Regions from separate parts of the Ferribacterium limneticum genome, predicted to be linked through region 2. Evidence: riboswitches for the same ligand, from Rfam matches in the RefSeq annotation. Region 2 holds a riboswitch; the other holds the start of a gene.
What was found. Region 2 has a riboswitch for cobalamin ahead of KI617_RS19240 (TonB-dependent receptor domain-containing protein). Riboswitches for the same ligand answer to the same signal wherever they lie in the genome.
Positions count from the first base shown of each region.

Region 1: linked by a shared signal. The riboswitch ahead of cobT (nicotinate-nucleotide--dimethylbenzimidazole phosphoribosyltransferase) and the one ahead of KI617_RS19240 (TonB-dependent receptor domain-containing protein) in region 2 are both predicted to bind cobalamin.

Region 1 covers NZ_CP075191.1:161,832-176,506, forward strand. The annotation lists gene cobU (bifunctional adenosylcobinamide kinase/adenosylcobinamide-phosphate guanylyltransferase) at 6-584, opposite strand; cobalamin riboswitch at 613-799, shown strand; gene cobT (nicotinate-nucleotide--dimethylbenzimidazole phosphoribosyltransferase) at 986-2,032, shown strand; gene KI617_RS00790 (adenosylcobinamide-GDP ribazoletransferase) at 2,114-2,884, shown strand; gene KI617_RS00795 (hypothetical protein) at 3,100-3,825, shown strand; gene cobC (alpha-ribazole phosphatase family protein) at 3,908-4,420, shown strand; gene rfaQ (putative lipopolysaccharide heptosyltransferase III) at 4,465-5,580, shown strand; gene KI617_RS00810 (glycosyltransferase family 4 protein) at 5,577-6,713, shown strand; gene msbA (lipid A export permease/ATP-binding protein MsbA) at 6,761-8,530, shown strand; gene KI617_RS00820 (glycosyltransferase family 4 protein) at 8,527-9,630, shown strand; gene asnB (asparagine synthase (glutamine-hydrolyzing)) at 9,634-11,505, shown strand; gene KI617_RS00830 (glycosyltransferase family 9 protein) at 11,498-12,628, shown strand; gene KI617_RS00835 (glycosyltransferase) at 12,625-13,782, shown strand; gene KI617_RS00840 (glycosyltransferase) at 13,779-14,675, shown strand, end outside.
Region 2 covers NZ_CP075191.1:3,998,712-4,013,386, forward strand. The annotation lists gene KI617_RS19170 (acyl-CoA carboxylase subunit beta) at 1-810, opposite strand, end outside; gene meaB (methylmalonyl Co-A mutase-associated GTPase MeaB) at 845-1,855, opposite strand; gene scpA (methylmalonyl-CoA mutase) at 1,863-4,013, opposite strand; gene KI617_RS19185 (GntR family transcriptional regulator) at 4,181-4,846, shown strand; gene KI617_RS20475 (methyl-accepting chemotaxis protein) at 4,856-6,142, opposite strand; gene KI617_RS19195 (PAS domain-containing protein) at 6,117-6,635, opposite strand; gene KI617_RS19200 (cation acetate symporter) at 6,764-8,437, opposite strand; gene KI617_RS19205 (DUF485 domain-containing protein) at 8,437-8,757, opposite strand; gene KI617_RS19210 (enoyl-CoA hydratase/isomerase family protein) at 8,884-9,660, shown strand; gene KI617_RS19215 (sulfite exporter TauE/SafE family protein) at 9,647-10,453, opposite strand; gene KI617_RS19220 (EVE domain-containing protein) at 10,450-10,911, opposite strand; RNA gene ssrS (6S RNA) at 10,966-11,146, opposite strand; gene KI617_RS19230 (cell division protein ZapA) at 11,176-11,511, opposite strand; gene KI617_RS19235 (hypothetical protein) at 11,513-11,710, opposite strand; cobalamin riboswitch at 11,826-12,032, shown strand; gene KI617_RS19240 (TonB-dependent receptor domain-containing protein) at 12,139-13,971, shown strand; gene KI617_RS19245 (FecCD family ABC transporter permease) at 13,978-14,675, shown strand, end outside.

The DNA.
Region 1 (14,675 bases), 380 kb from region 2:
CCAGATCAGCCGGCGGCGGACTTGAGGCTCAATGGCAGTCCGGCGGCAACCAGCGTCACTTGATCGCAAACCGCAGCGACGCGCTGGTTCAGCCGCCCCTGTTCATCGGCAAACAGGCGGGAAACCGGATGCATCGGCACGATGCCCCAGCCCACCTCGTTGGAGACCAGAATGATGCGGCCGGGTAGTTGCGGCAGTAGTTCGATCAGCGCAGTGGTTTCCGTGCGGAACAGCGGGCAGTCGATGGCCTCGCCGGCTTCGGCCTGTGCTGCAGCCTGGCCGGCAAAGAGCAGGTTGGAGAGCCACAAGGTCAGGCAATCGACCAGCACGCAGGTGTCCGGCGCTGCCAGTTCACGCAGTCGGGCCGCCAGGTAAAGAGTTTCCTCAGTGCAGCCCCATTCGGCCGGCCGGCGTTCGCGGTGATGGGCGACACGGCGGGCCATTTCGCCGTCGAGCGCCTGTGCCGTGGCGAGGTAGGTCACCTTCATGCTTCGGTCGTTGGCATATACGCGTGCCCGTTGTTCGGCCAGCAGGCTCTTGCCCGACCGGGCACCGCCGAGAATCAGTTCTTTCATGGCCGGCATTTTGGGTGAAGGCCGGCCCGGCGGCAACCGGTATAATTTTGCCTTCGACAATACGGAACCCGGTGCGAGTCTGACTCAATTCCGGGGCGGGCCCGCCGCTGTAATCGGGGACCGATGCCGCAACAGCCACTGCAATGGGGAAACAGACCCGGCGGGAAGGCGCGGTAAAGGGACGATCCGAAAGCCAGAAGACGTGTCGAAACAAGAAACGCCAACAAAATAATCCTGGCGTTGTTGTGCCGCCTTGCCGTACGCCTTGTGCTGTCTTCGGCGGCACGCCTAGCCAGGACCGCTTTGCTTCATGTTGTTGGTGTTTCTTGATCGTGGAAGCCTGTGGACAGGGCTTCGCGGCAGCGTTGGCCAAACGTTGTCGCGAGGCCCTTTTGCTTTTGGAGAATCGGATGCATTCGTTTGAAATTTCTACCCCGGACTGCGGTCTGGAAACTGCCCTGCAAAACAAGATCGACCGCAAGACCAAGCCGCTCGGCGCGCTAGGTCAGCTTGAAAAAGTCGCCAAAAAAATCGGTCTGGTTCAGCAAACGCTGAGCCCACAACTGAACAACCCGCAAATGCTGGTTTTCGCAGGCGACCATGGCGCAGCCAAGGCTGGCGTCTCGGCTTACCCGCAGGACGTTACCTGGCAGATGGTCGAGAACTTCCTGGCCGGCGGTGCTGCCATCAATGTCTTCGCACGGCAGAACGGGCTGGGCCTCTCGGTCGTCGATGCCGGCGTGGCCCACGATTTCGGCCAGCGTACCGGTTTGGTCGATGCCAAGGTGGCGGCCGGCACGGCCAACTACATCGAGCAAGCCGCCATGACGGCTACCCAGTGCGAACAGGCGATCAATAACGGCGCCGCCATCGTCCGCCAACTGGCAGCGAACGGTTGCAATGTCGTGGGCTTCGGCGAAATGGGCATCGGCAATACCGCTTCTGCCTCGCTGCTCACGCACTGCCTGACCGGCCTGCCACTGGCCGAATGCGTCGGGCGCGGCACCGGGCTGGACGATGCCGGCCTGGCGCGCAAGCAGGACCTGCTCGAACAAGCCTTGATCCGCTACCGCGCAGGCGGTGGCGATGACGAAGCATTCAAGGTGCTGGCCGAGTTTGGCGGTTTCGAAATTGCCACCATGGTCGGCGCCATGCTGGCGGCGGCCGAAGCGAAGATGGTGCTGCTGATCGACGGCTTCATCGTCGGTTCGGCTGCCTTGGTGGCTTCCCGTCTGGCGCCAGCCCTGCTCGGCTACTGTGTCTTCTGCCACCGTTCCGCCGAGGCCGGTCATCGCACGCAATTGCTGGCGATGGGCGCCGAGCCGCTGCTGGACCTTGGCCTGCGCCTCGGCGAAGGCACTGGCGCCGCGCTGGCTTATCCGCTGGTACAGGCGGCCGTGAATTTCCTCAACGAGATGGCCAGCTTCGAATCGGCCGGTGTGTCGGACAAGGAATAAGCAGGCCAATAGAAACCGTAATTCCCGTACCCCAAGGGCACTTCCTGCGGGACGAGAAAGCGGGAATCCAGGAATTCCAGAATGATCCGTCGCGAGCTTGAATACTTCTTCGGCGCCATCCGCTTCTTCACGCGGCTGCCGGTGCCCGGCTGGGTCGGGCATTCGGCCGAGGCGCTCAACCACTCGGCCCGCTATTTCCCGGCCGTCGGCCTGTTGGTCGGCGGCATCGGGGCGCTGATCTATCTCGGCGCAGCCTTGCTCTGGCCGCAGCCGGTCGCTGTGCTGCTGTCGATGGCGGCGACCATCTACGCGACCGGCGCCTTCCATGAAGATGGCCTGTCCGACACCGCCGATGGCCTCGGTGGCGGCTGGGAGAAACAGCGCATCCTCGACATCATGAAGGACTCCCGCGTCGGCAGCTACGGCGTTGTCGCGCTGGTGCTGGCCCTGCTCGGCAAGTTCGTTCTGCTCTCCTCGCTCAACCCGGCGCTAGTTCCCTTAGCCCTGCTCTCTGGCCATGCTGTTTCGCGCTTCTGCGCGACCGTGCTGCTGGCGACCATGGACTACGTTCGCGACGATCAACTCAGCAAGGCCAAGCCGCTCGCCACCCGCTTGTCAGGCGGGGCCCTGCTGGTTGCTTTGTGCTTCGTTATCGCTCCGCTGGCCGCGTTGCCCTTATTCAAGGCGCTAGCGGGAGTCACGCTGGCCGCTCTGGCCACCCTGTGGCTTGCCCGCAAATTTCAGCGCTGGCTGGGCGGGTATACGGGGGATTGCCTTGGTGCGACGCAGCAGTTGGCGGAGATTGCGTTCTATCTGGGGTTGGCGGCGATTTGGTTGGTGCGCCTTCCTTAACTCTTTCGTATTTCGTATGCTGCAGGTCGGTCAGTAGAAATGGCAGAGAATTCCGTCGAGATTGCTGACTGTCTCAGTATTGATTGAATGTTTCGGCTCTGTCGAATGAGCGTTCATTGCTGACAGGTCATTCCGGGAGCATAATTCCCGCAAGGGCATCAATGTAGATTCGTGATCACTAGGATCCGATAAGAACCTCTTGGGCGCAGAGTACTTTGACCATCATTCCAAAATCTCAAATCAGTTCAGAACTAAGCGATAACCGAGTCTTAAGACGTTACCTTGATCTTCCGAAGTTTATTGATCTGCTGCGAACGCAAAATCTTTTCCTTTGTCGCGCTGATCTATTTCAAGACAAGTTCGAAGGCTCGTTTACGCCGTCATTGCGAGCTGCGATTGAAGAGGCTTATAGCTATAACAAGAGCGAGTTCAGCTATGAGAAATTCAAAAAGGAGCTACGTGAAGGTGTTTACGTAAATTGCTGGTCATTAGGTGTCAATGACAATATGGCCCTTTGGGAACTCTATGGAAAGTCTGATGCTTCGGTAGCAATTACCACGACAGTTGGCCGGCTACGAAAGGAATTGGCAGCATCCAATCTACTTGGCGTAACAAGCCTATGCAAGGTTGAGTACATCAAGCATTGGAACGACCCAAAAATAGACATCATTCCGTATTCGAACGTCTTTCGGTACAAAGTTGTCGCCTACGATTTCGAGCGGGAGGTACGAATCATCCACGACAGGTTCGAACAGAACTTCAAGATGTCAGGCAAGGAAAGTGGATTACCCCTAAGTGTTCGGCTAAATAGCTTACTCAGAAGCATCGTCGTGTCGCCATCAGCTCAGCCATGGTTCATTGATCTCGTTAAAGATGTTGCGCAGCGGTATGGAGTCACAACTCCTGTCAGACGATCAAAACTCTCGCTCGATCCTATCTGATACAGAGCTTTCTGTTTGCTGCTGAAAACCCGAACTTTCGCTAAGAGTCGGCGGCACGCTTTATAACTTTCAAACGGCCAATATGCGCCTCCATCTGATCCGCCACCCAAAGCCAGTGATCGAATCTGGCGTTTGCTACGGCCGGCATGATTGCCCGGCCGAGGATGTGGTGTCGGTGGCCGGGGCTTTGCTGGTCGAATTGCCGCCGGGGCTAGCGGTATGGAGCAGCCCCTTGCGCCGTTGTCGCGAGCTGGCGGACCGGTTGCATGTACGGCCAATCATTGACACCCGTCTGGCCGAGATGGATTTCGGGCTATGGGAGGGGCGACTCTGGGATGAGATTCCGCGCGCCGAGCTGGATGCCTGGGCGGCGGATGTGGCCGGCTATGCGCCGCCCGGCGGCGAATCGCCGCGCCAATTGCAACGACGGGCGCTCGATTTCGTTGATTCACTGGATGTGCCCGAGGCGGTGATCGTCACCCATGCCGGGGTGATCCGTACCTTGCTGGCGCACTGGCAGGGGCTACCGCCGGAGCGGTGGACGGAGCTGAGCTTCGCTTATGGCTCCTGCGCGGTGATCGACATTCCCCGGTAACGCCGGCGTTATCCACAATGGTGGCTGCTAGTAGAATGCCGGGCATGGAAACTTTCAATCCTCTGCGCGACGCGGTGCCGCTCGGTGAAATCAAGCGAGCGCTGGTCATCAAGCTGCGCCATCATGGCGATGTGCTGGTCAGTTCGCCGGTCTTTTCGGTGCTCAAGGCGCATGCGCCGCAGGTCGAGATCGATGCGCTGGTCTATGCCGATACGGCCGAGATGGTGACCTTGCATCCGGCGATTGCTGAAGTGCATACCATCGACCGCAAGTGGAAGCAGTTGGGTGCCATCGGCCAGCTCAAGGCCGAACTGGCGCTTTACAACACCCTGAAGGCGCGTGGCTACGACCTGATTATTCATTTGACCGAGCATTGGCGCGGCGCCTGGCTGTGCCGTCTGTTGAAGCCACGCTGGGCGGTTGGCCCGGCGGTGCGGGGGCGGAGCAAGCGCTGGAAGCAGAGCTTTAGCCATATCCAAGCCATGCCGTTCAATGCGCTGCGTCACATGGCTGAAACCAATCTCGACGCCCTGCGCCGGATCGGCATTCAGCCAGGCGTGAATGAGCGTTGCATGACCCTTGTACCTGGGGCGCCGGCTGAGGCGGTGGTAGCGAAGCACCTTGCCGGGTTTGGACTCAGCGGGAGGGGTTTTATTCACATCCATCCTGCTTCACGCTGGTTTTTCAAGTGTTGGCCGGTAGAAAATATGGCCGCCTTGGTTGAACGGCTGCAGGTCGAAGGGCATGCGATTATTTTGACTGCTGCGCCCAGTCCGGATGAAAAGAGAATGTTGGACTCGATTCAGGGGCGCCTGACCAAGCCGGCCTTCTGCCTCTCCGGTCAGTTGTCGTTGAAGGAGCTGGCGGCGCTGACCCGGGTAGCGACCTTGTTTGTCGGTGTTGATTCCGCCCCGATGCATATCGCAGCAGCGGTCGGCACCCCGACAGTTGCGCTGTTCGGGCCGTCCGGCGATAAGCAGTGGGGGCCGTGGGGAGTGCCTTGCCGCATCGTCAGTAGCACCAGGCACCAGTGTCGGCCTTGCGGCATTGACGGTTGCGGGGGCGGGAAGCTTAGCGAATGCCTGACATCCTTGAGCGTCGACGAAGTTTTTCAGGCGGTGCAGGACGTCCTGAGTCAATGTGGCGGGGTGGGCAAATGACGATCAGGCTTGCGCTGATTCGCCAACGTTACAACCCGTTTGGTGGGGCGGAACGTTTCGTTGCGACGACGCTGGAAGCTTTGATGCAGAAGAACAACGACCTGTCGTTGACCCTGATTACGCGCAAATGGACGGGTAGCGAACACAAACATGCGGTCATCGAGTGCGCCCCGCCGCATCTTGGCCGTCTGGGGCGCGATTACTCTTTTGCCCGTTGCGTCCAGCGCACGCTGGCGCGTGAGCAGTTCGATCTCGTGCAGTCGCATGAGCGGATTGCGGGTTGCGACATCTTTCGCGCCGGTGATGGCGTGCATGCCGCGTGGCTGGAGCAGCGGCGTCGCCAACAGAGTCTGATCGGCCGGGTCGGCACCGCACTGTCGCCTTGGCATCGCTATACCTTGGCAGCAGAGCGGGCGATGTTTGCCGACCCGCGTTTGCGGGCGGTCATCTGTATTTCCGAACTGGTCCGTGACGATATCCGGCGCTTCTATGGCGTGCCTGAGCAGAAACTGCATGTGATCTACAACGGTATCGATCTGGACCGTTATCACCCGAGGCTGGCGACCGAGCATCGGGCCGAGGTACGCCGGCAATATGGCATTCCCGAAGCGGCTCCGCTGTTTGTTTACGTTGGCTCCGGCTTCGAGCGGAAGGGTGTCGGACCGTTGCTTGCCGCGTTGGCAAGCGCCAGGGCAACAGGCAGTTACCTGCTGGTTGTCGGCGCCGACAAGCATTTGGAGTCCTATCGGCAACAGGCGGCGGGTCTCGGTCTGTCCGGGCGGGTGATCTTTACCGGGGGGCTCAAGAATGTCCTTCCCTGTTACGGCGCAGCCGACGCCTTTGTCTTGCCGACGCTGTATGAACCGCTCTCAAATGCGGTGCTCGAAGCACTGGCTTGCGGTCTGCCATGTATCGTCAGTGACCATTGCGGGGCAGCTGAGCTGATCGAGCCGGGAGTGAGCGGTCAGATTTGCGATGCGCTTGACGTGACTGCGCTGAGCGCCCATCTGGATACGCTGGCGCAACCCGGCGTGGCGGCCGGCATGCGGGGGGCGGCGCGGGCGGCGGTTGAGCATCTGGGACTGGTAGCCATGTCGGAGCGATTACTGGCGCTTTATCGCAGCCTCCTCTGAGGCTTGCCGGCGAAACGGTATAATGCTCGTTTAATCGCCGAGCGCCTATGACCAAACCCGCGAGCAGCCGCGAACTCTATCTGCGCCTTCTTCAGTACGTTCGTCCCTACTGGAAGGCGATTGTGCTTTCCCTGTGCGCGACGGCGATCATGGCGGCAACCGAACCGATGTTTCCGGCGCTGCTCAAGCCGCTGCTCGACGAAGGATTTACCAAACAGGGTGGCGGTATGGAAAATCCGCTGCTCATCCCGCTTGGTATCGTCGGTGTTTTCCTGTTGCGCGGTGTTTTCAACTATTTTTCCTCCTACGGTTTTTCGTGGGTCTCGAACCGGGTCATTGCCGATATTCGTGCCGAAATGTATCTCCGGATGGTCCGGCTGCCGAATGGTTATTTCCAGAAAAATGCATCCAGCGTACCGCTGACCAAGATCGCCTACGACGTCAATGGCGTTGCTTCAGCGGCAACCAACGTTATCGTCACAGTGCTCAAGGATGGATTGGTGGTTATCGGCCTCTTGTGCTGGTTGCTGTGGCTGAACTGGCAATTGACCCTGATTTGCTTTGCCCTGATTCCAGCAGTGGCCTGGGCGATGCGAACCTTTTCGGGACGCTTGCGCAAGGCCAGCCGGGCGGCGCAGGTCAGCACTGCGAACATGGTCCAGGTGCTGCAGGAAACCGCGCATTGTGAGCGGGTGATCAAAGTGTTCGGGGGAGAGTCGCAGGAAGCGGCCCGCTTCCACCGTACCAACGATGAGGTTCGTCGCCAGAACATGCGTCAGGCGGTTGCTGCCGCTGCGACCAATCCGATTGTCCAGATGTTTGCCGCGACGGCAGTGGCAGTGGTCATCTACATCGCGCAGGTGCAGTCGGCTTCGGGCCAGATCACGGTCGGCAGCTTTGTTTCTTTCATCACTGCGCTGCTGATGCTGCTTTCACCGTTGCGCCACTTGGCCGACGTCAATGCGCCACTGCAACGTGGTCTGGCCGCAGCCGAAAGCGTTTTTCAGCTGCTTGATGAGGCGATCGAGTGCGACGATGGCAAGATCGACGCCGGCCATGCCGCGGGGCATCTGGTGTTCCGCGATGTTGCCTTCCGCTATCCGGGGGCCGAGCGCAATGCGCTGTCCGGCATTAATCTCGATATTGCCCCTGGCCAGACGGTCGCTCTGGTCGGCCAGTCCGGCGGTGGCAAGTCGACCCTGGCAGCGCTGGTGCCGCGTTTTCACAACCCCGATAGCGGTGCCATCCTGCTCGATGGCAATGAACTGCAGGCCTTGAGCATGCATAGCCTGCGCCGCAACATCGCTTATGTCAGCCAGGATGTGTTGCTGTTCAACGATACCGTTGCGGCCAATATCGCCTACGGCGACAAGGCTGGCGCGTCGCTTGAGGCGATTGAGGCCGCGGCTGCAGCGGCTAATGCCCTGGAGTTCATCCGTGCGTTGCCCAACGGTTTCGAGACGATGATCGGCGAGAATGGCAATAACCTTTCCGGTGGTCAGCGCCAGCGCCTGGCGATTGCTCGCGCCATCCTCAAAGACGCACCGATACTGATCCTCGATGAAGCGACTTCGGCGCTCGACAACGAATCCGAGCGTCTGGTGCAGGGGGCGCTGGAAAACTTGATGAAGAAACGGACCACGCTGGTCATTGCCCATCGTTTGTCGACAATTGAGAAGGCTGATTGCATCGTGGTTCTTGGCGATGGCCGGGTACTCGAATCCGGGCAGCACGGAGAGCTTGTCGCCATCAACGGCGCCTATGCCCGTTTGCACAGCCTGCAGATGCAGACCGAGTCGATGCGGGAGCCGGCATGAGAATTCTCCATACCGAAGCTTCATGTGGCTGGGGCGGCCAGGAGATCCGGATCCTGACGGAAGCGCGCGGGCTGATCCGCCGCGGTCATCAGGTGGAGCTGGTCTGCCCGCCGGAGGCTCGCATTTTTCAGGAGGCGCCTGCCTACGGCGTGCCCGTCAGAGGGTTGTCAATCGGCAAGAAGCGTTTGCCAGCGCTCAAGGCAATGCGTACTTTTCTGCACGACAACCGTTTCGACGTCATCAATACCCATAGCTCGACAGATTCCTGGTTGGCTGCGCTGGCCTGCAAGACGCTGGCCGACGCCCCGCCCATCGTTCGCACCCGCCATTTGTCCACGGCGGTCAACCGCTCATGGTCGACCCGCTGGTTGTACGAAAAAGGCTGCGCTCATGTCGTCGTCACCGGCGAGGCCCTGAAGGCACAGCTGATTCGCGATAACGGTTTCCCTTCAGCGCAACTGACCTCGGTGCCAACCGGCATCGACCTCGAACGTTTCCATCCGCAGCCACGAGCCTCGGCGCGGGCGACGCTTGGGCTAAGTGCGGAGGCGACTTACATCGGTATTCTGGCTACCCTGCGTGACTGGAAAGGGCACACCGTGCTCTTCGATGCGCTGACCCAGTTGCTGCCGAGTCGTCCGAACCTGCGTGTGCTGATCATCGGCGATGGTCCTTACCGCGACCGGCTCGATACCCGTGCCGAAGTGCTGGGCATAACCGACAGGCTCGACTTTGTTGGTCACCGTACGGATGCCGAGCGCTGGCTACCGGTCATCGATGTGTTCACCTTGCCCTCCTGGGGCGACGAAGGCGTGTCGCAAGCCTTGATGCAGGCGATGGCGTGCGCTTTGCCTATCGTCACCACCCCGGTGGGGAGCTTGACTGAGGTCATCCACGATGGTGAAACCGGCTTGATCGTACCGCCGCGTGATGCCTCTGCACTCGCTGCGGCAATTGCCCGGCTGCTCGACGATCCGGCGTTGGCCGGCCGCCTCGGGACAGCCGCCCGCGAACTGGCCGTGGTGCGTTGCGGTGAAACACTGATGCTGGACCGTATGGAAGCCATCTTCCGGCGTTTCGGGCGTCCCGGAGCACGCTAAACGATGTGTGGCATCGCTGGCTTCTTTGGCCGCCGCCCGGTTTCCGGGTTGGCTGTTGACGCCATGCGTGCGGCGATTGCCCGCCGCGGTCCCGATGCCTTTCATGTTGCCGGTTGTCGTGTTTCTGCTGCCCAGTTCGTCTTGCAGGATGAGTATGCCGGACTGAGCAGCGCGTTGCTGCATGCCCGTCTCTCGATCCGTGATCCGCGCCCGGTGGCCGACCAGCCAATGGCCAGCGAAGATGGTGATATCTGGCTTTGCTACAACGGTGAAGTTTACGGCTGGGAACAAGACAAGGCAGGTTTGCAGGCTCAGGGTCACGTTTTCAATACGACATCCGACACGGAATTCATCCTGCGCGCCTACCAGCAGTGGGGCTGGAACGGGCTGCTGCCGCGCTTGCGCGGCATGTTCGCACTGGTGGTCCTCGACCGGAAATTGGGCAAGGTTTTTGCCGCACGCGACCGCATGGGTTTGAAGCCGCTGGTTTATTACCACGATGCAGCCAATGGCGAATTTGCCTTCAGCTCATTGGTGCGTGGCGTGCTGCCCTATCTGCCCGCCAACAAGCGCGGGTTTTCGCCGGCCGGCATCGACGCTTATCTCGCCCACCGAACGATTCCCGCGCCGGGAACGGTCTTTACCCACATCCAGCGCCTGGAAAATGCCCATTGTCTGGCGTTCGACCTCGCCAGTGGCAAACTCGAGAAGCGCTGCTACTGGTCTCCCGAACCGCTGGCAGATGGCAGCAAGACCTGGCAGGCCGAGCTGGACGAGGCAATTTTCCTGCGTACTGCCGCTGACCGGCCGGTCGGCCTGTTCCTGTCGAGTGGCATCGATTCGACGGTACTCGCCAGTCGACTGGCCGAGCAGGGCTACCGCAACATCAGGACGTTTACCGCTGCCTTCGACAACCCCGCCATGGACGAAAGCGAGCGTGCTGCGGGTATCGCCCGGCGATTGGGCATGGAGAACGAACGAATTGCCATGCCGGCGGACACGGTGGCTGATTTTGCGCAGATTGTCGCCGATCTCGACGAGCCCTTCGCCGACCCCTCCAGCTTCCCAACCTGGTATCTCGCGCAGGCAGCAGTCAAGAGCGTCAAGGTCGTGCTCTGCGGTGACGGTGGTGACGAGATGTTTGCCGGTTACAAGCGTTATCGGCAACACCTGCGTTCGGCTTGGCGACGAAAGCTTCCTGCGATTTCCGCTCTTCGCCCGCCACCGGCAATCTTGCCCGGCAAGCCTGGTCGCTTGGCTTTGGAAGCGTCGCTCGACTGGTTATCCGCCTACCCATTGCGCTTTTCCGGGATTGGCCTGACCGAGCGTGCGGCGCTGCAACCGGATGTCGCGGTCAATGCTCACCACTGGCGAATTCCTGATGGGGTGGCGGCGCTGTCTCCCATCACGCAGTTGCTGGCCATCGATGCCGAAAATTATCTGCCGGAATATATCCTGCGCAAGGCGGACTTGCTGACGATGGCGCATGGCCTTGAAGGGCGCGCCCCTTTGCTCGACCATGTTTTCGTCGGCCGCGTATTGGCGATGCCGGCCGCCGAGCGCTTCACCGATCCCGCGAAGCAGGCGTTGGCAGGCGTCTGTCCGCAGGCAGCAGAGTTCGCATTCTTTTCGCGCAAGAAAATGGGTTTCAATCCACCGGTTGGATCCCTGCTGAAATCCTTGCAAGGCCGGTTCGCAGGTTTGCCGGAACGCCTCTCGGCAAACAGTGGCAACCAGTTGCCGGTGCCTGCATTGACCCAGGCGCTGGCGCAGTGGCAAAGCGACAACGGGTATGGCGAACAACTGTTGCAATTGCTGATCCTCGATGAGTCTCTCCAGCAACTCGCCTGCTTGGCGCGGGTGCGACATGACTAAAAACAGCCGCCTCTGGTCTCGCTTGCTGGTTCTCTCGCATGCCTTGCCGCGCCTTGTTTTTGGCCGGAAAAAACCGAGCCGGCCACAACGAATACTGATCGCTCATCATCTATTGCTCGGTGACAGCATCATGCTGGCTGGACTGTTCAAGAAACTGCGCCGCGATCACCCTGAAGCGCAGATCGATACTCTGGTGCCGGTGGCCTGGCTGCCCATTTTTGCGAGTCGGCCCTATGGCATACGGGCGCTGCCTTACGACCCTCGTTCACTGAGCAGCCAGAAACGACTGATTTCCGAGGGGCCCTATGACTGGGCGCTCGTCCCGGCCGACAACCGCTGGGCGTGGATCGCCCGGGCCATGGGGGCGCGTTGGGTGACCGCCTTTGCCGGTAGCGAAGGTGGCGTCAAGGATTGGCCGGTGGACGAATTCATCGACTGGCCACAGAGCCCGGAAGCCTGGGGGGACATCGCCAGCCGTTTGGTGTTTGGTCCGGAGCCGGCTCCGTACGTTTCCGGGGAGTGGCCGGCACCGCCCTTGCCCGAAAATGGCCCGGTGCTGCCGGCCAAACCGTACGCAGTGCTGCATCTGGGCGCCTCCAGCCCTCACAAGTTGTGGCCGCCTGAACGCTGGCTGGCCTTGGCCGAAACCCTTGCTCAGTCCGGACTAACCGTGGTCTGGTCCGCCGGGCCGAATGAAAAGGCGCTGGTCGAGGCGGCCGACCCGCAGGGACGCTTCATTAATCTGGCTGGGCAGTTCAACATGGCAGGCTTGTGGCATCTGATGGCCGGGGCTGCGCTGCTGGTCAGTCCCGATACCGGGGTCGCCCATTTGGCGCGGCTGACCGGGACGCCTGCCGTGGTGCTGTTCGGTCCGGGGTCGCCGATTGTGTCGGGGCCGGGCCGTTTCTGGCACGACAGTCCGTTTGCGGTGGTCTGGGAAGAGAACATCGAGTGCCGCAATCAGAATCTGCTGTTCGAGCGGCCCTTGCCTTGGGTGCGCCATTGCTGGCGCGGCGTTGCCGAGTGCGGTCGGCCGCGCTGCATCTGGGAAATCGATAACCAACGGGTCATGCAGGCCATTGAAAAAGTTACCGGCATCGTGCTGGTCAGGGAGCGGGCATGAGTCCGGAAAACAAGAAACGGGTCGGTTTGTTTGTCGACTCGCTGATGGGCGGCGGGGCCGAGCGGGTGGCGCTCAATTTCGCCGAAAAATTCATCGAACTGGGCCACGATGCGCGGGTTTTTGTGCTGCACCCGCCCATCGAACACCAGACCGGCACTGTGCCGATTCATCTGGTCAGCGAGCAGTTCAAACTGGCCAACTGGCGGCCACTGAATAAATGGCTGTACGCCCAGCGCATCAAAAAGCTGGTCCGCGAGATCGAGGCCGATGGCAAGCCTTTCGATTTCTTCATCTCGAATGCCGAGGATTCCGATCGCCTGACACGGATGGCCGGTCTGCGGCCGGTATTTATCCGCTATCGCAATTCGCTGCAGCACTTCCTGGCCGCAAAGGTCGGAGATACGACAGGGCTCAAGCGCCGTATCCGTCATGTCCGCTGGTTGAACAAGTTTCGCCGTTTCTACAGCGGTCATATCGTTACTGTCTCGCGGGCGCTGGAAGAAGAGCTGGTGCATGAAATCGGCCTCAAACCGAAGTCGATCAAAACCATCTACAACCCCTTTGATTTCGACCTGCTGCGTCGCCGTGCCGCCGAAGCGCGCGAACTGCCGGCCGAGCCTTACATCCTCTATCCCGCCCGCCTGACGCCGCGCAAGCGCCAAGATCTGCTGCTGCGTGCTTATGCGCTGTCGGGGGTGACGCTGCCGCTGGTATTGCTGGGCGGTGTCAGTGGTGCCGAAGGCGAGAAATACGAGGCAGAGATGAAGGCGCTGGCTGCCGAATTGGGTATTGCCGGGCGGGTCCGCTTCCTCGGCTTCGAGCAGAATCCCTATCCGTGGATCAAGCATGCGGCGCTGGTCGCGATGTCCTCCGACAGCGAAGGCCTGCCGACGGTGCTGATCGAATCCCTGATTCTTGGAACGCCAGTGGTGAGCACCGACTGTCCGACAGGGCCGTCGGAAATTCTCACTGGCGATCTGGCCTGCTTCCTGTCACCGGTCGACGATGCACCGGCGCTGGGCGCCAATATCCGTGCGGCGCTGGAAAACTATCCGGCAATCGGCGAGGCTCATATCGAGCGCTTCCGAGCCGAAAACACGATCCAAACCTACATTGCTCATTTTGAGGCGCTGACCGAGGCGGCAAAGAAATGACTCAGGGCATGCCAGCCGAGCCGCTGTTTGCCCAGATCAAACTGCACACGTATTTCGGTGGCGGAGAAATTTTCGCTGCGCATCTTGCCGAGGCTGCCGCCGGCTTGGGTGGCTCATCAGTCCTGATTGTGCACCCGGCTGCGAAGCATTGGCAGAACCTGCACCTGCCGGCAACCAGACTGATCGAGGCGCACGACTGGGCAGAGGCTGTTACTAAGCTACCGCGCGGCTTGCCGGTGATTGTCCATGCTGCGCCACCGCTGGACATTGCGCAGAAAATTGCCGCGATGCAACCGTTGATCGGCTTCGTGCATATGCCTCTCAACCGTTTTTATGCCGACAGCCGTCATGCCTATGGCGCCTGCACGCGGGTGGTCGGTGTTTCCGGCTACGTGATCGATACCATTCGCGGCTTGGGGTTGGAAGCCTGGCCCGATCCTTTCTATGGCGTTGCTGATGCCAGGCGACCAGGTGACGGGGAGGGGATCGTCTCGACCTCCGAATTCGAATGGGATCGCCGCAAGTTCCGCGATCGTCTGCTTGGTCTCAGCGAACCGTTCTGGTCACGCCTGCGTCGGCAAACCGCTTACCAGAAGCGCGATGGCCTGACGCTTGGCATTGTTTCGCGTCTGGCACCGATCAAGCAGTTCCCGCTGCTGATGGAACTGCTCTCTCCGGAACTGGCGCGCCAGAAAAACATTTTTCTGGAAGTCTTTGGTGCAGGCGGCTACGCTTCGGTGCGCGACCTGCGCCGCGCCCTGAAACCGCTCGGTGAGCGCGTTCGCTTTTGGGGTCACCAGCGGGATGTTGCCCGGGCTTATGCCAGCATTGACGTGCTGATGACCGGCTTGCCGGAGCGCGAGGCACTGGGGCTCAATGTCATTGAGTCCCAG
Region 2 (14,675 bases):
GAGCGAATAATCCATGCGATCAACCGGGTCGTTGGTCGGGGTGACCGGCGGCTTTTCCTTGTTGTTCGAAGGCACGAAGTTCATGAAGCGACGCAGCATGGACAGGGCTTCGACATCATTCTCGAAGGCCAGGTCTGCAACGCCGGACTTGGTCGTGTGGGTCACGGCGCCGCCCAGTTCCTCGGCGGTCACGTCCTCGTGGGTCACGGTCTTGACGACTTCCGGACCGGTCACGAACATGTAGGAAGAATCCTTGACCATGAAGATGAAGTCAGTCATCGACGGCGAGTAAACCGCACCACCGGCGCAGGGGCCCATGATCATCGAGATCTGCGGCACGACGCCGGAGGCCATCACGTTGCGCTGGAACACGTCGGCATAACCACCCAGGGAGGCAACGCCTTCCTGGATACGGGCGCCGCCCGAGTCGTTGAGGCCGATCACCGGGGCGCCGACCTTCATTGCCTGATCCATAACCTTGCAGATCTTCTCGGCATGAGTTTCGGACAGCGAGCCGCCGAAGACGGTGAAATCCTGCGAGAAGACAAAGACCAGACGGCCGTTGATAGTGCCGTAGCCGACCACAACGCCGTCACCGGGGGTCTTTTCGGCCTGATCCATGCCGAAATCGACGCAACGGTGTTCCTTGAACATGTCCCATTCCTCGAAGGAATCCGGGTCGAGCAACAGCTCAAGACGTTCGCGGGCGGTCAGTTTGCCCTTCTTGTGCTGGCTGTCGATACGCTTCTGGCCACCGCCGAGGCGGGCCATTTCGCGCTTTTTTTCCAGCTGACGGATGATGTCGTGCATAAAAAACTCCCTAAGTGGATCAGGTAATTTGAACTCAGTGTTTCAGATAGTCGAGCAGCGTATACGCGGCGGCAGCCGGGGTCGTATTGCCCTGTTCAACGGATAGGGTCAGTGCCGGCAGATTGGCCTGCACACGTGGATGTTGGCGGAAATGCTGGCGCAGCCCGGAATCGATCAGTTGCCACATCCAGCTCAAGGACTGGTGCTGGCGCTTGGCCTGGAATTCACCGGTTGGCTTCAAAGCCGACTGGTACTTCTCGACCTGATCCCAGAACTCGGCGATGCCTTCCTTGTGCAAGGCCGAAAGCGCAATCACCGGCGGCGCCCAGTTCGGCGACGCTGGCCGCAACATGTGCAGCGCGTTGCGCCATTGAGCACGAACGACGGCGGTCGCCTGACGATCAATATCGGCCTTGTTGATCACCACCATGTCGGCGATCTCGACGATACCCTTCTTGATCGCCTGCAAGTCATCACCGGCATTTGGCAATTGCAGCAGGCAGAACATGTCGACCATGCCAGCCACCGTCGTTTCCGACTGGCCAACACCGACGGTCTCGATAATGATCACGTCGAAACCGGCCGCTTCGCAAAGCAGCATGGCCTCGCGGGTCTTTTCTGCGACACCGCCGAGCGAACCGGCCGACGGGCTGGGGCGGATGAAGGCTTCCTCGCGCTGGCAAAGCTGCTCCATGCGCGTCTTGTCGCCGAGGATGGAACCGCCGGACACCGACGAGGAAGGATCGACGGCGAGCACAGCCAGTTTCTTGCCCTGCTCGATCAGCCAGACGCCAAGCGCCTCGATGAAGGTCGACTTTCCCGCCCCCGGCACACCGGAAATACCGATCCGGACCGCATTACCGGTCTTTGGCAACAGCGCGTTCAGCACCTGCTGGGCGCGCTGCTGGTGATCGGCACGGGTCGATTCGATCAGCGTGATCGCCTTGGCGAGCGCGCGCCGCTGACCGGCCAGCACGCTCTCGACGAGCGTCTGATCAGCCAACGAAAGCAGATGCGCCGACACCGGAGCCTCGCTCAGATTCATTCGTGAATCAGCCGCGTGCCTTGCGGATTTCTTCCATCACGCGCTTGGCCGAATCCTCGATCCGCGTACCCGGCCCGAAGATAGCCTTGGCACCCGCGTTGTAGAGGTAATCGTAGTCCTGGGCCGGAATCACTCCACCGGCAAAGACGATGATGTCGTCAGCGCCTTGCGCCAGCAAGGACTTGACCAGCTCCGGCAGCAGGGTCTTATGACCGGCAGCCAGCGAGGAAACGCCGATCGCGTGAACGTCGTTTTCGATGGCCTGACGCGCGGCTTCTTCCGGGGTCTGGAACAGCGGACCCATGTCGATGTCGAAGCCGAGGTCAGCAAAAGCAGTCGCTACCACTTTGGCGCCACGGTCATGGCCGTCCTGGCCGAGTTTGGCGATCATGATGCGCGGACGACGACCTTCTTCTTCAGCGAATTTGGCGATATCGGCCTTGATGGATTCCCAGCTTTCCTGACCTTCCACGACACCTCCGTAAACACCCGAAATGGTCTGGTTGTTGGCGCGGAAACGACCGAAGATCTTTTCCAGCGCATCGGATACTTCACCGACCGTGGCACGCAGACGCATGGCCTTGACGGTCAGGTCGAGCAGGTTACCTTCGCCGGTTTCGGCGGCCTTGGTCAGTGCTTCCAGGGCAGCATTGACGGCGGCAGTGTCGCGTGTCGCGCGAATCTGCTTGAGACGGGCAACCTGAGAATCACGGACCGCGTGGTTGTCGATATCGAGGATGTCGATGGCGTCTTCCTTGGCCAGCTTGTACTTGTTGACGCCGACGATGACGTCCTTGCCCGAGTCGATGCGCGCCTGCTTGTCGGCCGCACAGGTTTCGACCTGCATCTTGGCCCAGCCGGATTCGACGGCCTTAGTCATGCCGCCCATCGCCTCGATTTCCTGGATGATGCCCCAAGCCTTGTCGGCCATGTCCTGGGTCAGCTTTTCCATCATGTAGGAACCGGCCCACGGATCGACGACGTTGGTGATGTGGGTTTCTTCCTGGATGATCAACTGGGTGTTGCGGGCGATGCGCGACGAAAACTCGGTCGGCAGCGCGATGGCTTCGTCCAGCGCATTGGTGTGCAGCGACTGGGTGCCGCCAAAGACGGCCGCCATCGCTTCGATGGTGGTGCGCACGACATTGTTGTACGGATCCTGCTCAGTCAGCGACCAGCCCGAAGTCTGGCTGTGCGTGCGCAGCATCTTGGACTTCGGGCTCTTGGCGTTGAAGCCGGTCATGATGCGGTCCCACAGCAGGCGGCCGGCGCGCATCTTGGCGATTTCGAGGTAGAAGTTCATGCCCACCGCCCAGAAGAAGGACAGACGGCCAGCGAAGGTGTCGACGTCCATGCCAGAAGCGACGCCGGTGCGCACATATTCCATGCCGTCGGCCAGCGTGAAGGCCAACTCAATCGCCTGATTGGCGCCGGCTTCCTGGATGTGATAACCGGAAATCGAGATCGAGTTGAACTTCGGCATGTGCTGCGCGGTGTAGCCGAAAATGTCGGCAATGATCTTCATCGACGGCTTGGGCGGATAGATGTAGGTATTCCGCACCATGAATTCTTTGAGAATGTCGTTCTGGATGGTGCCGGACAGTTTGTCCTGCGACACGCCCTGCTCTTCGGCAGCAACGATGTAGCCGGCGAGAATCGGCAGCACGGCACCGTTCATCGTCATCGAGACGGAAATTTTGTCGAGCGGAATGCTGTCGAAGAGGATCTTCATGTCCTCGACGGAATCAATCGCCACGCCGGCCTTGCCGACGTCACCGGTCACCCGGGCGTTATCGGAGTCGTAACCGCGGTGCGTCGCCAGGTCGAAAGCGACGGAAACGCCCTGACCACCGGCGGCCAGGGCCTTGCGGTAGAAGGCGTTGGAAGCCTCGGCAGTAGAGAAGCCAGCGTACTGACGAATGGTCCACGGCTTAACCGCATACATGGTCGGTTGCGGGCCGCGCAGGTAGGGTGCGAAGCCGGGCAGGGTGTCGGCAAACTCGAGACCGGCGACATCTGCCTTCGTATAGAGCGCCTTGACGGCAAGACCTTCCGGGGTGTTCCAGACCAGGTTATTGACGTCGCCGCCGGGAGATTGCTTGGCGGCTGCCTTTTCCCAGGCATCCAGGTTATTGGAATCAAAGAACTTTTCAGACATGACACACCCCTCGCTGATTCGATTTTTTCGGGCTTATGATGCAGAATTCAAAATTCTACGCTTTTGGGCCCAGCTTGACATACCAAGCCCCACATAATACTGTATCCATAATTATGGAAGCAAGTCAGCAAAGCACTGACTCTGCCCGCCGAGACCACACCAAGATAATGAATCGTATCGCTCCCACCGCGCTTTACCAGGAAGTCGCCGAACGACTGCGCCAACGCATCTTCGCCCACGAACTAACTCCTGGCACCTGGATCGACGAGCAAAAACTCGCCGAGCAGTACGGTATTTCGCGCACACCGTTGCGCGAGGCGCTCAAGGTGCTCGCCTCTGAAGGACTGGTTGAGCTTAGGCCACGCCGCGGCTGTTACGTTACCGAGATTTCCCGACAGGATCTGGACGATATCTTCCCGCTGATGGCCATGCTGGAAGGGCGCTGCGCCGCCGAAGCGGTCAAGAACACCAAGCCGGCCGACATCTCGGCGCTCAAGGAAATCCACGAACGGCTGGAGTCCGCAGCACGTGATGGGCGCATTGACGCATTCTTCGAGGCCAACCAGGAATTCCACAAGAAGATTCAGGAACTCTCCGGCAACCGCTGGCTGCTCTCGGTGATCCAGGATCTACGCAAGGTGTTGAAGCTGTCGCGCCTGCACTCCTTGTCGCTGGAAGGCCGCCTGCAGCAATCGCTGGATGAGCACCGCCTGATCATGGCGGCGCTATCGGCCAGCGATGCCACTCGCGCCGAGAAGCTGATGCATGACCATCTGCTTTCCGGACGCGAAGCGCTCGCCAAGATGGATGCGAAAGCCCCCAAGGCAGCCTGACTGCGCCAATCAGCGCATCTGTTTTTCGATATTGGCAAACAGGCTGTCGTAAATCGCCACAAGCGCGTCGCGGTCGGTACTCCCCTTGATCCATTTACGGGAATGCGCAATCTTCGCCGCCTGCTGTTCCATGTCGCTGAGGGAGGTGATATTGACTTCCTCGCCATGCAGAATGGCCGTCACGTCCGCTCGCGCCCGCTGAGCGGTAGCAACAAGGCGCATCGACGACTCCATTGAGTGGGCACCACTCCCGATCGTGCTGGCCAATTCGCAAACACGATTGGCCGATGTCGCCGAATTGGCCAGCTCACTGCTGAATTCGCCTGCTGTCAGGCGCGCACCGGAGACTGCTTGTTGCAGATCACCGATCTGGATAGTGGCTTTTTGCATCGAGGTGCTGATCGCCGAGATTGCGGCAGCAATTTCTTCGGCCGAACGCTGCGCCTGATCCGCCAGTTTGCGTACTTCGTCGGCCACCACCGCAAAACCCCGCCCGGCTTCACCGGCCCGTGCCGCCTCGATGGCGGCATTCAGGGCGAGCAGATTGGTCTGTTTCGCGACACCTTCGATTCGGCCGGTCAGCAAGTGAATCGCTGCGGCCTTGGCATTAAGGTCATCGAGCGCGCTGACACCAGCTTCTGCCGCCTGCTGCGCCCCACCCAGCGCATCCGACATCCGCTGGGCAGCATTCGACATCGCGGAGGCTGAGTCCCCAAAGTCTCCGGCCAGTTGCTGCGATACTTTCGAATTGCCGCCGACTTCGATCAAAGCTTTATCGACGTGTTCGATGGCCATCGACAATCCCCGCTCGGAACGCAGGAATATCCTTGAGAGTAGGGCCTCTCGGGCAATCGTCTCCTGCGCCTCCTCGAGATGATCGAGCAGGACCTGCATTTGCTCGAGAACCGTACTGAAGGTGCCATGCAAACCAGGTCTCTGCAGCCGCCGCCAACCCCTCCCCGTCGATGAAGCTTGCATCGCCCCGAGAATTTCGCGAAAGGCTGTTTCAGTCTGGTCCAGCGCCGAGTTGAGATTAACCCGGATCGCCTCCAGCGTTGGATCAGCCATGGCATGCGGCAAACGGGCCACCAGATGGCCTTTGCTGACCTGAGTCAGGAGTGCTTCAAGCTTCACGAGCTCGGCCGCCGAAGTCGTATTCGGCCAGAAAAGCAGCACCAGGGCGACAAAAAGACAGGCCGCTGCAGCCCATGGGGAAACGAAGCCTACACCCAAGGCCAGCAACAGCAAAGTTGCCAGAGTGAGCCGCGCTTTAGAGCGAGAAGACGAGTTCTTCATAACTCACTCCTGATTGATTCATGATATCGAGCAAGACATTGGTTCCGGCTTCGATCGCCGAGCGCGCCCCGGCTGAGCGCTCCGCCGCCAGCATCGCCCGATAAACCGGCTCTATCTTGCGTACGGCCTCCGCTTTGGGACAACGCCGGACAGAGGTATAGCCGACGATGTTCCCGGCCGAATCCAGATCCGGCGTGATGTGGGTAAACACCCAGTAAAAACCGCCATCCTTCGACATGTTTTTCACGTAACCAAAGAATTCGCTGCCCGATTGGATCGTGTCCCACGCAAGCTTGAAAGCAGACCGAGGCATGTCCGGGTGGCGAATGATGTTGTGCTGAGAGCCCAGCAACTCATCTTCGGAATAGCCCGAGAATTCGATAAAAATCGGATTGCCGTAAGTGATTATTCCCTTGGCGTTGGTCTTGGAGACGATAAAGTCATCTTCGCGCATCTTGCGCTCAACGCTGGTCGGTTCAATTGCTCTTTTCATCAGCTCCTCCAAATATTCCTCAAATTTACTACAAATGGAATTTCATTGAAGGCACTAGAAATATTTAGTCCGATAAAAAACCCCCGGCAGCTTTCACTGCCGGGGGTTTTTATTCTGCTTGCGCAGGATTAGTGACTGCTGGCCGATTCAGCACCGTAACCCGTCTGGGCCCGGACATACTGATCTTCAAAAGCCTCGATTTCCTTGCCGGCGCGAACGCTGGTATCAGTCTTCGAGAAGATGTATGCGAGCAGGAAGGCAATCGGCATCGCGAACAGCGCTGGCTGGGTGTAGGGGAACAGTGCTGCCTTGTTACCCAGCACGTCGACCCACACCGACTTCGAGAAGAGCACGAAGAGCACGGCGGAAACCAGACCACCGTAGCCGCCGAACAGTGCGCCACGAGTCGTCAGGCCCTTCCAGTACATGGAAAGGATCAGCACCGGGAAGTTGGCAGCAGCAGCCACACCAAAGGCCAGGCCGACCATGAAAGCGATGTTCTGCTTCTCGAACAGAATGCCGAGCACGATGGCGACGGCGCCGAGACAGATGGTGGCGATCTTGGAAACGCGGATTTCAGCCGCCTCAGAGGCCGTCCCCTTCTTGATGACTCGGGCGTACAGGTCATGCGAGATCGCCGAGGCACCAGCCAAAGCCAGACCGGAAACCACGGCCAGGATCGTCGCGAAAGCCACAGCCGCCAGGAAGCCGAGCAGCATGTTGCCGCCAACCGCTTTGGCCAGGTGCATGGCAACCATGTTGCCGCCACCGATCATCTTGGCGCCCAGCGTACCGCCTTCGAAGAACTCCGGATTCTGACCAACGATCAGGATGCCACACAGGCCCATGATGAAGATCACGTTGAAGAAATAGGCGACGAAACCGGAGGCGTAAAGCACCGACTTGCGGGCTTCCTTGGCATCGGTCACGGTGAAGAAACGCATCAGGATGTGCGGCAGGCCAGCCGTACCGAACATCAGGCCGAGGCCAAGCGAGATGGCGGTCACCGGATCGGCCAGCAGGCTGCCCGGGTACATAAGCTTGGGACCAAGCTTATGGACGGCCGTTGCCTTTTCGAGCAAGGTCTGGAACGAGAAGCCAAACTGCCCGAAGGCCAGGAACATGACCAGCGTACCGCCAGCCAGCAGCATGCAGGCCTTGATGATCTGCACCCAGGTGGTAGCAACCATGCCGCCGAAAGTCACGTAAACCATCATCAGGATGCCAACGGCGAAGATCGCGACGTTGTATTCCAGACCGAACAGCAGCTTGATCAGCTGGCCCGCACCGACCATCTGGGCGATCAGGTAGAAGCAGACCACGGTCAGCGAAGAGATCGCTGCCATGGTGCGCACCTTGCCTTGATCCAGGCGGTAGGCGGTGATGTCGGAGAAGGTGAACTTGCCCAGATTGCGCAGGCGTTCGGCCATCAGGAAGAGAATGATCGGCCAGCCAGCGAAGAAGGCCAGCATGTAGATGTAGCCGTCATAGCCCTGGCCATAGACCATGGCGGTCAGACCGAGCAGCGTGGCGGCGGACATGTAGTCGCCGGCAATCGCCAGGCCGTTCTGGAAACCGGTGATGCCACCGCCGGCGGTGTAGAAGTCAGCGGTCGACTTGGTGCGGCTGGCTGCCCAATAGGTAATGCCCATCGTCATCGTGACGAAGATGCAGAACATGATGATGGCGTGCCAGTTGGTCGCCTGTTGTTCGGTCTGACCTTCGAGCGGGCCGCCGGCAAAAGCCAGGGCGGCAACGGCGAAGAGAGCGAGGCCGGAAGCGAGTTGAGTCAGGCGGCGCATTATTTGTTCTCCTTCCAGGCTTCCTTGACGATTTGCTGCGTCAAGGCGTCGAATTCTGTATTGGCGCGGCGAACGTAAACTGCCGTCAGCACCCAGAAGAAAATGAACATGAAGAGCTCAACGGCCACACCGACCGTCAGCATCGAACCCTCGCTCAACGGCTGTCCAAGCGAGGCGGGGTTAAACGCCACCACCATCACGAAGCCGTAAAACATGGTCAAAACAATGAATGCCAACGTCCAGGCAAAACGACCCCGTCGAGCGACGAGTTCCTGGAACTTCGGGTTGGCCCGCATCCGCTCATACATCGCGCTGCTCATGGCTGATCCTCCCTAATTAATAATTACCGTAAAAACCGGCGGCTGTATTATATCTTATAGAAGACACAGCCGGCGCTGGCGTGGCACCCTCTTATAATTCTCTGTTTTGTGCTGGCAGGACATCGAATGACGACAGTCGACCTTTTGCTTCAGGGTGAAATCGCCACCCTGACGCTGAACAATCCGGAAAAACTCAACGCAATTAATCTATCCATGTGGCAGCAACTCGCTGACAACATGGCCAAGCTCAGCTCTGATCGAAGCATTCGCTGTGTCGTCATTCGCGGTGCCGGCAACGATGCCTTCGCCGCCGGTGGTGATCTGGAAGAGTTTGTCACCGACCGAGCCACGCTTGATCAGGCGCTGCACTATCACGGACAGGTAGCCGCTGCGCTGAACGCCATCGCCGATTGCCCCCACCCGACCGTGGCGCTGATTCACGGCGCCTGCATCGGTGGCGGCCTGGAAATCGCCGGTGTCTGTGACCTGCGCATCGCCGGAGAAAGCGCCAAATTCGGCGCGCCGATCAACAAACTCGGCTTTTCGATGTACCCCGGCGAAATGGAAGGCCTGCTGCGCCTGGCCGGGCCGGCCGTGATCAAGGAAATCCTGCTCGAAGGACGCATCCTGAGCGCTCGCGAGGCCTATGAAAAAGGCTTGCTGACCCGTATCGTCAAGGATGAGCAGGTCGAGGATGAAGCCTATGCCAGCGCCCGCCGCATCTGTTCCGGCGCTCCACTGGTCGCCGGTTGGCACAAGCAATGGATACGCCGCTTGCTGAACGGCCAACCGCTGAGCGATGAAGAAAAAGCGGCCTCTTTCGCCTTTCTGGAAACCGAAGACTACAAGGAAGGTCTTGCCGCCTTCCTCGCCAAGCGCAAGCCGGTGTTCAAGGCGCGCTGAACAGCCCCCACATCATCTTGCCGGCCAAAGCCAGCAAGATGGCGGCAAAGACACGCTTAAGCGTCTTGACGGGCAACTGGTGGGTCAAACGGGCACCGATCGGCGCAGTCAGCATGCTGACTGCCGCCACCCCGACCACTGCCGGCAGATAGACGAAACCCAGACTGCCAGAAGGCAGCCCGGCCGCCGACCAGCCGTTCCAGATGTAACCAAGCGCCCCGCCCAGCGCAATCGGGAAACCAATGGCAGCCGAGGTGCCAATGGCATTTTGAACCTTGACATTGCACCAGGTCATGAAAGGCACCGACAGCACCCCGCCGCCGATCGCCACCAGGCAGGAGATGAAGCCGATCCCGGCACCCACCAAGCCGGTACCAAAGGCGCCCGGCAATTCACGATGCGGATGCGGCTTGAGGTTGATGATCATCTGCACGGACACGTAACATATAAACACCGTAAAGATCAGCGCCAGCGCCTTGGTCGGCACCAGGCTGGCCACGTGCGTGCCGATCAAAGTGCCGGCGATGATGCCCGGCGTAATTCGGGCCACAATCGGCCAAAGCACGGCGCCGTGTGCATGGTGAGTACGAACACTGGAAATTGACGTAAAGAAAATGGTCGCCATTGAAGTACCAAGCGCCAAATGCATGACCTCGCCAGAGGGGAAGGCCTGGGCCGTAAAGAGCATGACCAGCACCGGCACCATCAGCGAACCGCCGCCAATTCCCAGCAGGCCGGCAAAAAAGCCGGCAAAGGCGCCCAGGGCGAGATACGCCAGCCACCAGATCGTCATCGCAACCCCATCAATTGCTTGGTAATAAAAGCCCATTCTGCGGCACTGACCGGCATGATCGACAAGCGGTTGCCACGGGCAAGGAGGCGCATATTAGCAAGTTCTGGATGGGCCCGCAGTTCAGGCAGCGGGAGATACCGCGTCTTCTCGATGAAACGTAGATCGCGCAGCATCCAGCGTGGATTGTCGGTAGTCGATTTCGGATCGAAATAGTGGCTGGCCGGAGAAAACTGTGTTTCGTCCGGATACGGCGCCGAGCAGACCTCGCCAATTCCGGCAATGCCCGGCGCGGCGCAACCGGAATGATAGAAGAAGGCGAGATCGCCGATCTGCATCGCATCGCGCATGAAATTGCGTGCCTGATAGTTCCGGACGCCAAACCACGGAACGCTGCCCTGCGTTGCCAGATCGTCGATCGATATCTCGTCCGGTTCCGACTTCATCAGCCAGTATTGCATTTTCAATTCCTGAAAATGGAAACGGGTGGCAGATTGCTCTGCCACCCGTTGGATTTGGTCCCCGCGAGTGCCGTCAGGCCGGCATCCTGAACCTGGGTTCAGAGTGGCTGCTTTCCCCCCGTATCAGGCACACTCGACAAAGAGCGCGCACAACAACGGTTTCAATGGTCCGCAACCGATGCCAATTAGCATTGGTTCAAGGAATATATGGCCTTAACAAACACCGCAGGGAACACTTGGCGGGCTACGCCGGCAACGCTTTGATCAGAGATCCAGTTGTTGCTGAGGCGCCAGCACGGCATCCAACCGTGCTCCCATGTCACCGATTCTACGCTTCGTTTCGGAAGTATCAACCGCTTCCGAAAACTCTTTTTGCGCAGCGCCGGCATCTCCGGAAAGGTGCTCATGGGCAATATTCAGCGCGGCCATCACGGCCACCCGCTCGGCGATAGTATTCTTGGTGCGCTGGGCAATGTCGCGCATCTTGTTGTCGACCAGATCGACCGCCGACAACAGGGCATCGCGCTCTTCAGGAGTGCAGGCGACGCGGTATTCGCGCCCCATGATCTTGACGTCGAGGAAATTCGGTTCGCCACTCATCTCAGGCATCCTCGGGAATCTTGTCCATCAGGCCTTCCAGACGCTCACGAGCCACCGTCATCGTCTGGCGAAGATGCAGCCTTTCAGCCTCGGCCGCGACCATCTGGTTTCTCAAAACCTCATTCTCGGCCCGCAACTGGTGTACCAGTGCAACGACCTGTTCGATTTTGGCTTCGAGCGTTTCGAGTTCGACATTCATGGCGCGAACTATAGAGGGGAAAACGCCGCTCGGTCAAGGACTAAGCCTTTATTCTCAAAGTGGTTTATAGAAATTTTCCGACACTTTGCTGATGCACCGCAGCATTGATGCATGTAGAATGCGCCCCGTCTCAGGTGCTGCGCACGGATTCTCCAAGCGCAGTTAAACGGGAAAGCGGTGCGTCTCAAACTAGACCATTCCGCTGCTGCCCCCGCAACGGTAAGCAAGTGCGGGCGCGTCATCAAGCCACTGGGTTTCAACCTGGGAAGGCGACGCGTCAAGACTTGCGAGCCCGGATACCGGCCTGGAACACCCATTGGAAGTGCCACGGGGTGGTGGTGCCTGTTCCCTGATCAGACCTTTCCCCATGCACTTTCTTGCCAATATTGCTCCGGCATGCGGGGACGCCTGCCGGGAAAGGAAAGTCCATGCAATCCCAATCCTGTATGAAGCCGCTCGCGGCAATTATTTCCCTTTTGTTCATTGTCGACGCCAATGCGGCTGAACGCCTCGCGGCACTCGACCCAGTCGTTGTCACGGCTTCCCGACAGGAAATGAAAGCCTCGGAAGTTCTGTCGGATATCACGGTCCTCGAACGCGAGGATTTGGAGCGGGCCGGACAATCGACCCTGGAAGAGGTGCTGGCCCGGCAACCGGGAATCGAATTCATGTCGAACGGTAGCAATGGTGCGACGACCAGCCTGTACTTCCGCGGCACCAACAGCAAGCATGTCCTGTTGCTGATCGACGGCATGCGTGTCGGCTCGGTCACGGCTGGCGATGTCAGCTGGTCGCGCCTTCCGCTGGCTCAGGTCGAGCGTGTGGAAATTGTTCGTGGCCCGGCCTCGTCGCTTTACGGCGCCGATGCGCTCGGTGGAGTGGTCCAGGTATTCACCCGGCAGAGCGAAGGTCCCGCCCGCTTCTTTGGCGAGGCTGGCGCAGGAAGCTACGATACCTATTCCACTTCCGGCGGTGTCAGCGGCAGCCAGGATGGCTGGCGCTATGCGCTGAATGCCAGCACCTATCGGACACGGGGTTTCAACTCCAAGCTGCGCACGACCGGCAAGGACAACGATCGGGACGGTTTCGAAAACAACAGTGTCTCCGGCCGTATCGCCTATGAGTTTGCCAAGGGCCATGAGGCAGGTGCCCAGGTGTTTTACAGCGACGGCGAAAGCAAATACGACGCAGGCAAGGACGACCGCAATCAGCTCACAGTTTCCAGCTTCAACACCTTCCTGCGCAACCGGATCACCCAGCAGTGGACGAGCACACTAACCGTCGGCCAAAGCGTGGACGACTCCCGCAATACAGGGACCTATAACACCAGTTACAAGACCGAGCAGACGCAGTATGCCTGGCAGAACGATGTGAAGACCGGGATCGGCACCTTCCTGCTCGGCGCCGAGCGACTCGACCAGACGGTCAGCGCGACGACAGCCTATCAACTCACCTCACGCACCAACGACTCTGCCCAGATTGGCTGGCTGGGCAACTACCAGGCCCACCGCCTGCAATTGAATGCCCGCTACGACGACAACTCGCAGTTCGGCGACAAGGCAACCGGCTCGGCGGCCTACGGCTACAAGTTCGACAAGAATTGGCGGGCCAATGTCAGCTATGGCACGGCCTTCCGGGCGCCTTCTTTCAACGATCTGTACTGGCCTTTCGCCGATTACGGCGCCTGGGGAACCTATCAGGGCAACCCCAATCTCCAGCCGGAATTCGCGCACAATCGTGAAGCCGTGCTGCACTACGACAATGGCCAACACCGCGTATCGGTCACCTGGTTCCTGAACCGGGTACAGAACCTCATTGCCAGTTCAGGCGGCTTCAATGCAATGCCGGTCAACGTCGGCAACGCCCGCCTGGAAGGCATCGGCATCAACTATGCCGGCCGCGTCGGCTCCTTCATCCTCGAAGCCAACTACAATCACCAAGATCCGCGCAATACCGACACTGACAAACTGCTCGCCCGCCGGGCCCGCAATTTTGGATCGGTCGCCGTCGGCCAGGCCATCGGCCCCTGGGATTGGCGCATGGAATACCAGGCCAGCGGCTACCGCTTCGACGAGGCGCTGAACAATGTAAAACTGGACGGCTATGCCCTGCTCAACCTCTATGGCGCGTATCGTTTCACGCGTGACTGGTCTGTTTTCGCCCGCATCAACAACCTGTTCGACCGCGACTATGTCCTGGCCGACGGCTTTGCGACGCCGGGCGTGAACGCGTTTATCGGTATTCGCTACGCCCCGAAATAATCCACCATGCCCACTCGCCAGCGCGCCTTCCTGATCCTCACCAGCCTCTGCCTGTTGGCCGTGGCGAGTTTCGGCTTGGCGTTGACGGTGGGCAGTTTCAAGGTTTCCTATGGCGAAGTGCTGGCAGCGCTGCTCGGCCACGAAGGCGGCGGCGGTGACGTGGTTCTGCAGCTTCGCCTGCCGCGCGCCATTGCCGGCTTTGCCTGCGGCGGACTGCTGGCGCTGGCCGGCGCACTGATGCAGGTGTTGCTCCGTAATCCACTGGCCGATCCTTACGTGCTGGGCATTTCCGGCGGCGCCGGGGTGGGGGCGATGTTTGCCATCCTGATCGGCCTGCCGGTGCTCGGCATCGATGGCCTGGCTTTCCTTGGAGCGCTGGGGGCGATGTTCATCGTTTTCGGGCTGGCCCATGGCGATGGCAGCTGGACCCAGACCCGCCTGCTGTTGACCGGCGTCATCGTTGCTGCCGGTTGCGGTGCGCTGGTCGCTCTGATGCTGGCCATCGCCGAGGAACACAAGCTGCGCGGCATGCTGTTCTGGCTGATGGGCGACCTCGGGCAGAGCACCCAGTGGTGGCCGGCCTTGCTGGCGCTGGTCGTGGCTTTGGCCGCGGCCATGCCCTTCGCCCGCGAACTGAATCTGCTGTCGCGCGGCATGATGCAGGCGCAGGCACTGGGCGTTGCGGTTGGCCGGCTGCGTTATGC